DNA from 3 places in the Bacillus cereus group sp. RP37 genome. Region 1 is predicted to be linked to each of the others. Evidence: predicted binding sites of a transcription regulator. Region 1 holds the regulator's gene; each other region holds the start of a gene.

Region 1 (3,405 bases):
GAGTCCCTCTTCTTCTACCTTTACTATATGAATCGTTGTTTCCACTACTCGTATGTTACAATATGAAAGGACACCCTAAGTTGTTTTCGCTATACACACAACTTTCTCCTGTCTTCTATTATCATTTCAAATAAGGATTTACGAAAAAAACATAATTTAAGTGAGGTTTATATCGTAGGTAGCATACTTACATGTTATCCTACCTTATCTCATACACTAGAGTTAGAAAGGATGGTTAAACCATTTGAAAAAACAATATTGGTGGGTTATCGTTACATACATTTTAATGCAGTTATCATCCATTGCTGGATTACCACTTCTGCTGAAAACTGGACTTTATGATAACAGGGGATTTACTAGAGAAGAGAAATTTCAACTCATAACTGGACACTGGGCAATCATTAGCTTCTTTATTGCATTATGTATCGTACTTTGGTTACTTAAAGCTGATATTCGCGACAGACATTTAGATACAAAGCGCTCTACTGTTCCAGCTACGATTGGTTGGATTTTTATCGGATTCTTCTTAGCATTTTTCTCGCAAAGTATTGCCGGTATGATCGAAATGTATGTATTAGGTATTAAACCTGGATCTGAAAATACAGCGAGACTTATGGATATCGCAAGAACGACACCTTGGTTCCTTATCGTTATATCTATAATAGGACCTATTTTGGAAGAAATCGTATTTAGAAAAATTTTATTTGGTACACTGTATAAGAAGTTTAATTTCTTTATTGCTGCTATCATTAGTTCTCTCGTATTCGCAGCAATTCATTTTGATTTTACTCACTTATTGGTATACACTGCTATGGGGCTCGTATTCGCCTTTTTATATGTAAAAACGAAGCGCATTATCGTTCCAATTGCAGCCCATGTTGCAATGAATACATTAGTTGCAATTGCTCAAGTTTTAGTGAGTAATGAACAAATTCAAGAAATGATTAAAGAAGCTGAAAAAATGCAAGGCTTTATCGGAGGATTTTTAGTATGAGAAACTCGCCATTATTCATGGCTGCATTGTACTTCCTTCTTGGATGTATCTTTACACGCTTCGCCATTACGAACGTAACAGATACAATCTGGAATATGTGGACAATACTATTTGCAGTTATGGCAACAATTGATTTTAATTTGGCACTTCGCCTTATCTTAGTTAAATTCACAAAGAAAAAATAATAATAAAACGCAGAGGTCGCTTCCTCTGCGTTTTATTGTGGATAATTCTTCAAAAAGTAAACAAGTGTTTGTAATTCTACTGCTAAATCAATATGATGAATTCTTATATTGTCTGACACATTTAAGCGCGCTGGTGTGAAATTTAAAATACCATGCACGTTCGTTTCCGCTAATCTATCTGCTACAGATTGTGCTACTGTAGCGGGTACTGTTAATATTGCCACTTGTATATCAGTTGATAAACGTTCTTCTAATTCATCTAAATGATATACAGGAATGCCCCCGATTTCTGTTCCGACTTTCTCTTCACTAACGTCAAACGCCATTTCAATTTTTGTATTATTGTTTTTCGTGAAATTATAATGTAAGAAAGCGGTCCCTAAATTACCTACTCCAATAAGTGCTACACGTGTTATATCATCTTGGTCGAGTGTTTCACGGAAAAATGATAATAAATAATTTACGTTATATCCATAACCCTTTTTCCCTAACGCTCCAAAATATGAAAAATCTCTTCGAATCGTTGCGGAATCAACCTTTACCGCTTCGCTCAATTCAGCTGATGAAACACGTTGCTTACCAGAAAGAGATAAGTTTTGGATAAATCGATAGTATAGAGGCAATCGTTTGGCAGTGGCCTGTGGAATTTTGTGCTGATCCATATAACCTCTCCTCTCTTCCTATCTTTATTCATATGCTTGAATCAAATACAGAAGTTTAGCACTCATGAATTTCCCTGTATAATAAAGAAAAGAAGTATTCTCTCTTTATTTTAAACTATACACTATTTTTAGTATGATTGAGAAATATAAACATGGCAAAGTTAAGAAATTATTTGAGGTGAAAACATTGATTTTATTACAAGTAAACGCGCTTTCGAAATTATACGGTGCAGAAACGATTCTTGCAAACATAAAATTGGAAGTTCAAACGAAAGATCGTATCGCATTAGTCGGACGAAATGGAGCCGGAAAATCTACATTATTAAAAATAATAGCTGGTGAGCTATCCCATGATGGTGGCGAAATTATAAAACCGAAAGATGTCTCCATCGGATATTTAGCTCAAAATACCGGGTTAGAAACATCTTTAACAATTTGGGATGAAATGTTAACTGTCTTTACACACTTGCAGCAAATGGAGACAAAACTTCGAAGGCTAGAGCAAGAGATGGGAAAAGAAGAAAACTTTTCAAACGAGGCTATATATGAAAGATTATTAGCTGATTACGATCAATTACAATTAGATTATAAAGATCAAGGTGGCTATCAGTACGAAGCAGATATTCGTTCGATTTTAAGCGGGCTTGGCTTCCCAGTTGAAACGCATCAGACGACGATTTCTACATTAAGCGGTGGACAAAAAACACGATTGGCTCTCGGTAAATTATTATTAACGAAACCGGACTTACTTATTTTGGACGAGCCTACAAACCATTTAGATATCGAAACATTAACATGGCTTGAACAATATTTACAAGGCTATCCTGGCGCAATACTAATCGTTTCCCATGACCGTTATTTCTTAGATAAACTCGTTACACAAGTATATGAAATTTCGAATAAAGAGAGCAGACGATTTGTTGGTAACTACAGTAAATATTTAGATTTAAAATCAGCGCTATACGAGCAAGAAATGAAACGTTATGAAAAGCAACAGGATGAAATTGCTAAGCTTGAGGACTTCGTTCAAAAAAATATAGCTCGTGCATCTACGACAAAACGTGCGCAAAGCCGTCGTAAACAATTAGACCGAATGGAATTATTAACAAGACCATTAGGTGATTCTAAGTCAGCATCCTTCCACTTCGATATTGAAAAACAAAGCGGAAATGATGTTTTACAAGTAAAGGATGCAACCATCGGCTATGATGAGGATCCGATTATTGAACATGTAACAATGCGCTTAACTCGCGGGGATAGTGTTGCTTTAGTTGGACCGAACGGAATCGGGAAATCCACATTGTTAAAATCACTTGTGAATAAGTTACCTCTACTAAATGGTGATGTTTCTTTCGGATCCAATGTCTCTGTTGGCTATTATGATCAAGAACAAGCTAACTTAACATCTTCTAAGCGAGTTTTAAATGAATTATGGGATGAATATCCATTGCAGCCTGAAAAAGAAATTCGCACGATACTAGGTAACTTCTTATTCACAGGAGATGATGTATTAAAGCCCGTATCTTCTCTTAGTGGTGGACAAAAAGCTCGATTAGCTCTTGCA
Region 2 (3,405 bases), 1.0 Mb from region 1:
GGACCTTTAACATTGGCTTTTTCTTTTGCACGTAAAAAGAAACAAAAAATAAAATATCCGAATGAAGATATTTTAACAGGTTGACAACCGTATAAATTATCCATATAATGAGAGTACAATAGCATATCTCCAAAGGGGAGTAGCGTCCAAGAATCTTTCTTGGAAACAAAGTCGTCATTACGTAGAACTTAGTTCTTCCGGCTTTGTTGGCATTTTCATTACATATGTCTAGCAAGACCTTTGCCTATTAACGGCAGAGGTCTTTTTTGCATTCATTACCAAATTCTTCCAAAGTTAATAGGCAGGAGTATGGGGAAACTAAATAGTGGGGAAATTCTTCACTTATTTAGTACTTATAGAAATGAGAGGAGAATGTACATGGATGTATCATTATTATTGGAGTATGGTTGGGTATTACTCATCCTAATTGCACTTGAGGGGATTTTAGCGGCTGATAACGCGCTTGTTCTTGCAATTATGGTAAAACATTTACCAGAAGAAAAACGAAAGAAAGCACTATTTTATGGATTAGCGGGGGCATTTGTTTTCCGATTCGGATCGTTATTTATGATCTCGTTCTTAGTCGATGTATGGCAAGTGCAAGCAATTGGTGCCATTTACCTTATGTTTATCGCTGGTAATCACTTATTTAAAACGTATGTTAAAAAGAATACAGATGAAGAAACAGAAGAAAAAGAAGCAAAGAAAAAACAAGAGAATTTTTGGTGGACTGTATTTAAAGTTGAGGTTGCTGATATCGCCTTCGCAGTTGATTCAATTTTAGCTGCTGTTGCATTAGCAATGACTTTACCAAAAACAGGATTAGGTACAATTGGTAGTCTTGATACTGGGCAATTCGTTGTTATCTTTGTAGGTGGACTTATCGGATTAATCATTATGCGATTTGCAGCAACTGCTTTCGTACAAATCTTAAAACGTAAACCAGGACTTGAAACTGCAGCATTCTTAATTGTAGGTTGGGTTGGTGTGAAGCTAGCAGTTTATACATTAGCACACCCTGCATTAAATGTAATTCCACATTCATTCCCAGAATCCACTCCGTGGAAGCTTACATTCTGGATTGTATTAGTCGGAATCGCAGTTGGTGGTTGGTTCTTCTCGAAAGAAGTAGAAGTAAAAGTAGAAAAGAATTTAGACGAAAAAGCGCTGTAATTACAGCGCTTTTTCTTTTTTCCTTGTCCCCTCTCTATGTCCAGAAAAAATTCCATTATACTATTTTTTGTAAGCGTTTTCCTTATATATGTATGTCCTTTTTGTGAAACATTGCACAAACTCATTGAAACTATGACCGAATCCATGTACTTTATTCATATAAGGAGTATTTATAGATGATGTACTAAAGGAGCGTATTACTCATGCTAGAACAAGGATTAGATTATGTTGTCAAACTGGCTAAGAGCAAAAAACAAATGCTAGATACAAACCCGCTGCAATATTTCATTCGTGCCGCACTTGCGGGTATTTATATCGGCTTTATTATTGTACTATGTTTTAAATTAGGTAACTTTTTTCACATTGCAGATTCACCAGCAACTTATTTAGCTGCTTCTATGTTTTTCGGAATTGCCCTCGTACTTATTATATATGGCGGTGCTGAATTGTTTACTGGAAATACAATGTATTTCACAGTGGCAACTTTACGAAAAGAAACAACGATTTCTGATACACTTCGTAACTGGGTTGCTTGTTATGCAGGTAACTTAGCTGGCGCTTTATTCTTTGCCTTACTATTTTACGCAACTGGCATTTTCGGAGCAATTGATCACGGTCATTTCATGAATAAAGTAGTGGAAGGAAAAATGAATACACCTACAATACAATTATTCTTTAAAGCAATTTTATGTAACTGGCTTGTATGTCTTGCTTGTTTCTTACCTTCTCAAGTTAAAGGTGATACAGCAAAAATTATGATGATGATGCTACTCGTTTTCACATTCTTCTTATCTGGTTACGAGCATAGCATCGCAAACTTATCACTATTTGCTTTATCTTTAGTTTCACCGCATCCGGAGACAATTTCTTTTGCAGGTGCTATTCATAATTTAATTCCAGTTACAATTGGTAACATTATTGGCGGGTCTGTATTTGTCGGTATGGTATACCACTACTTAACAAAGAAAACACCTGAAGTTCAACAGGAAGAAACTGAAATCGCAGCAGCTCAACAAGAAGAGATTATTCCTTTACAAGCACATATGAAACATTAAAAACTCCAAAGTTTTACTTTGGAGTTTTTAGCTCCCCACATATTTAACAACAAGATTAGGATTAATCTCTCCTTCTTCCTTTCCCTTATTAATTCTCTGTTTCACCTTGTACATACCGATGACATCATTCGTATGAAGGTGAATTTCATTTACGTATAACCCCTCTTTACAAAAAACCTCTACAAAATCTAATCCACTTTTTTCTCCCCACCCCATATTGAAATCAAGGGAAAGAATATTCACATCATAATCCCGAACCATTTGCAAGGCACATTCTACTGTAGTTGCGGGCACATACCCGTACGGACAACTTCTTTGATCATCCATATATACGTTCACTCTCTATCCCCTCTCTATTTTGTATACGTGACCAACATGTAACATATTGCCCCAAGGCTAATAAAAGGGCCAAACGGAATTGGGGTCCTCATTTTCATACGTTTTAATACTATACCAGCCCCAAAGAAACAGAGACTAAAACAAGATGCTAAAAATAAAATCATAAAAATCCCTTTCAGTCCCACTATAAATCCAAGTAACGAAAGTAATTTTACATCTCCTCCACCAAGCCCTTCTGGATATATTTTTTGCATGCAATATAACAAAATGAATATAACCCCACTACCAACTATACTATCTGTCCAAGTGACTAACGGTACAAAAACACATTCTAAAATGAGTAAACAGGCGAACCAAGCTAAAATACGATTAGGGATTAACATATATATGTAATCTGTAATTGAAATAATAAGAAGTAACGAAAAAAGCGATAAAATGATGATAAGCTCTCGTTCCACCCCAATCATATATACAGTAAGAAGAAATATCATTCCGGTTACAAGTTCAAATACTACGTACAAAATTGAAATTTCCCTCTTACAATTCGTACAACGTCCTCTTTGTATACAAAATGAAATGATTGGAATCAATTCTTTTGGCTTCAGCACATACTTACAATAATAACAATGTGAACGCGGGGTAATGATAGACTCACCTAGTGGAACTCTCATCGCAATTAACATAAAAAAAGAACCAAACACCATCCCCACTAACAATGCATATAAATAAGTGAACATCCCTTCCTCTCCTTTCCAGAAGAACATAGCAAAAAAAGGAGAGAACTTCTACTTTATATTATCTCTATTCTATTAAAAAAGCAGGCCATTTTCTGGCCTGC
Region 3 (3,405 bases), 4.1 Mb from region 1:
GGATCCGTTACAATAAATGCGCGTGAAATGTTAGGCATATTCGCTAAATATGCTGTCGCATGTTTTTCAAAATAAATTTTGGGTGGTAATTTAAACCACTGCATATTCTTTTTTCTATTTGCCAACCTTTTTATATTTAATAAATGCGTCGCTGTTACGTTTTGAGAAACTGAGTTTTTCCCGTAGGAACCGCAACCAAGCGTAAGTGATGGAATAAATCCATTATATATGTCGCCGATTCCACCTTGTGAGGAAGGGGCATTTACAATAAGGCGGCAAGCTTTCATGCGTAATCCAAATTGCTTTTGCACTTCTTTATTTACAGAATGGATGACTGCTGAATGTCCTAAACCACCGAGGTTTAACATTTCCTCGCAATATGTAAATCCTTCTTCTAATGAATTTGCTTTTACACAGGCTAATACTGGACTCAGTTTCTCACGAGATAGTGGATAGGCTGCTCCGATACCTTGAATTTCAGCTACAAGCATTTTTGTATTTTTAGGCACAGTAATTCCAACTAATTCGGCAATATACTGTGCGGATTTCCCTACAATATCACTATTTACTGCACATGTATTTTCATTAATAACAAGTTTTTCTAATTTTCCTCTCTCTTCCTCTGTTACAAAGTAACAATTGTTTGCAATCATTTCTGTTTTCACATCATCATAAATTTCCTTATCTACAATGATTGCTTGTTCTGATGCACAAATCATACCGTTATCAAATGTTTTTGATAAAATTAAATCATTAACGGCTCGTTTTATATGCGCTGATTTCTCTATATAACATGGTACATTACCAGGACCTACACCTAACGCTGGTTTTCCAGTAGAATAAGCTGATTTCACCATACCTGCTCCTCCAGTTGCCAAAACAAGTGCAACACCTTCATGGTTCATTAATTGTTTTGTTGCTTCGACAGAAGGTCTTTCAATCCACTGAATACAATGTTTTGGTGCCCCTGCCTTCACCGCTGCATCATATACTGTTTTCGCCGCTGCAATGGAACAGTTTTGTGCTGAAGGATGAAATGCGAAAATAATTGGATTTCTCGTTTTTATCGCAATCAATGCTTTAAACATTGTTGTCGACGTTGGGTTCGTTACTGGCGTTACCCCAGCTACTACACCGACAGGTTCCGCAATTTCTATTATTTCTTCATGGGGATCTTCGTGAATAATCCCCACTGTTTTATCTTTCTTTATGCTATGCCAAATATATTCAGTAGCAAAAATATTTTTAATGCATTTATCTTCGTATACACCACGCCCTGTTTCTTCAACAGCCAACTTTGCAAGTGGCATATGTTGATCAACACCTGCTAATGCCATTTCATGAACAATGTTGTCAATTTGCTCTTGTGTAAAGCTTTCTAATGCTTGTAAAGCCTTCCGACCGTTATTCACTAACGTATCAATCATCTCTTTTACTTCCTGCATTTCATTTACAACTTTCTCTTTGACTACCATGTAAATTCCTCCTATTCTGCTATCTTGGACTAAATAAGACCCTATAGGTCGTAATCAGTCCCGATTAGCGCAAAAAAAATAGAGTTGCTTTCCTACATGAACCTCATTGTTTGTGAAACATTTCACAAGTTTGTTCGTGAGTAACACTTCATGAACTTAATATACATGAAATCATTTCATTTGTGTATGTCTATTTTGTGAAATGTTTCACAAAATAACATAATAAAAATGCACTGCCTATATTAGCAGTGCATTTTTATTATGCTAGCGCTTGTGCTAGATCTTCAATTAAATCTTCGCCGTCTTCAATACCGACAGAAATACGAATTAATGTATCTGTAATTCCTAATTCCTTGCGACGATCTGCTGGGATTGATGCATGTGTCATTTGAGATGGAATAGAAATTAAACTTTCTACTGCTCCTAAACTTTCAGCAAGTGTAAAGTATTGTAATTTCTCAAGTACTTTATTTAATGTTTCTTCGCTATCTACATCAAATGAGATAATAGCACCAAATCCATTTGCTTGTTCTGTTGCTAATTCATGGTTTTGATGTGACTCAAGACCTGGATAATATACTTTATTTACTTTTGGATGGTTATTTAAAAACTCAGCAATTGCACGTGAATTCGTTTCATGTTCTTCCATTCGAATTCCTAATGTTTTTAAACCACGAAGTAGTAAGAAGCTATCTTGTGGGCCAAGAATGCCTCCTGTTGAATTTTGCACAAAGTGAAGATCTTCTGCTAATTGCGGGCTATTTACAACTACTAGACCTGCAACTACGTCACTATGACCTCCTAAATATTTCGTTGCACTATGAAGTACAATGTCTGCTCCTAAAGAAATCGGCGACTGCCAATATGGCGTCATGAATGTGTTATCAATAATTGTTAATAAATCTTTCTCTTTAGCAAGAGTAGATATTTTTTTAATATCAGTAATTTTTAGTAATGGATTCGTTGGTGTTTCTACATAAACCGCTTTCGTATTTGGACGAATCGCTTCTGCAACTTCCTCTAAGTTTGTTGTATCTACAAATGTATGCTCAATACCGAAACGGTTTAATACTTTCGTGATAACGCGGTACGTTCCACCATAAACATCATCAGTTAAAATAACGTGGTCACCTTTTGAGAACAACATAATTGTCGCTGTAATAGCAGCCATTCCTGAGCCAAATGCAAATCCCGCATGGCCGTTTTCTAATACAGCAATCATTTCTTCTAAAGCTGCACGTGTTGGGTTACCTGTACGTGAATATTCATATCCTTGATGTTTACCAACTGCTTCTTGTTTGTACGTACTTGTTTGATAGATCGGTACGTTTACAGATCCAGTTGAAGGTTCTCCTATGCGAATACCATGAATTAACTTTGTCTTTGCTCTCATTTTTATTCCCATCCTTTGTATATGTCTTTACTTAAATAGCGCTCACTACTATCGGGAAAAATCGTTACAATATTTGTACCTGGTGCCGCTTTCTCTGCTTCAAGTAAACTTGCATGAAATGCTGCTCCTGAAGAGCTCCCAACAAGCAGTCCTTCTTTTTGCGCTAATTCCTTCACTCGTAAAAATGCATTTCGATCAGAAATTGTATGAATTTCATCAAAATACGATGTTTTCAAAAATGGCGGGATGAATTCAAGGCCAATCCCTTCCGTTTCATGTGAACCAGCTTTACCACCATTTAAAATAGATCCTTCTGGTTCCACAATAACCGTTTTTATATCTACATTTTTTTCTTTCAAATAAGATGCAGTCCCCATGAATGTACCACCAGTTCCTGCTCCTGCAACAAATATGTTAATCTCTCCGTTCAATGCGTCCCAAAGTTCAGGACCTAATGTTTTGAAATAAGCACGAGGGTTTGCTTCATTTGCAAACTGACTTGGAGAGTATGAATTCGGTATTTCATTTACTAACTCT

What was found. Region 1 encodes Rex, which represses fermentation and respiration genes when NADH is low (regulators of the CRP and FNR family bind a similar motif). Its sites were predicted from a motif close to TTGTGAAATATTTCACAA; they were not measured.
Region 2: a site for Rex is predicted at 1,275-1,292, ahead of QCI44_RS21555 (formate/nitrite transporter family protein). Genes of this name have one in related genera too.
Region 3: a site for Rex is predicted at 1,671-1,688, ahead of adhE (bifunctional acetaldehyde-CoA/alcohol dehydrogenase). Genes of this name have one in related genera too.

Annotation. Positions count from the first base shown of each region.
Region 1 covers NZ_JARVHP010000001.1:5,121,047-5,124,451, forward strand. Annotated here, with positions in the region: gene QCI44_RS26815 (CPBP family intramembrane glutamic endopeptidase) at 245-994, shown strand; gene QCI44_RS26820 (YdiK family protein) at 991-1,179, shown strand; gene QCI44_RS26825 (redox-sensing transcriptional repressor Rex) at 1,212-1,841, opposite strand; gene QCI44_RS26830 (ABC-F family ATP-binding cassette domain-containing protein) at 2,029-3,405, shown strand, end outside.
Region 2 covers NZ_JARVHP010000001.1:4,078,679-4,082,083, forward strand. Annotated here, with positions in the region: gene QCI44_RS21545 (TrkH family potassium uptake protein) at 1-84, shown strand, start outside; yybP-ykoY riboswitch at 123-288, shown strand; gene QCI44_RS21550 (TerC family protein) at 379-1,173, shown strand; gene QCI44_RS21555 (formate/nitrite transporter family protein) at 1,377-2,228, shown strand; gene QCI44_RS21560 (cyclic-phosphate processing receiver domain-containing protein) at 2,256-2,567, opposite strand; gene QCI44_RS21565 (prepilin peptidase) at 2,582-3,304, opposite strand.
Region 3 covers NZ_JARVHP010000001.1:1,062,250-1,065,654, reverse strand. Annotated here, with positions in the region: gene adhE (bifunctional acetaldehyde-CoA/alcohol dehydrogenase) at 1-1,475, opposite strand, end outside; gene QCI44_RS05620 (bifunctional cystathionine gamma-lyase/homocysteine desulfhydrase) at 1,735-2,868, opposite strand; gene QCI44_RS05615 (O-acetylserine dependent cystathionine beta-synthase) at 2,871-3,405, opposite strand, start outside.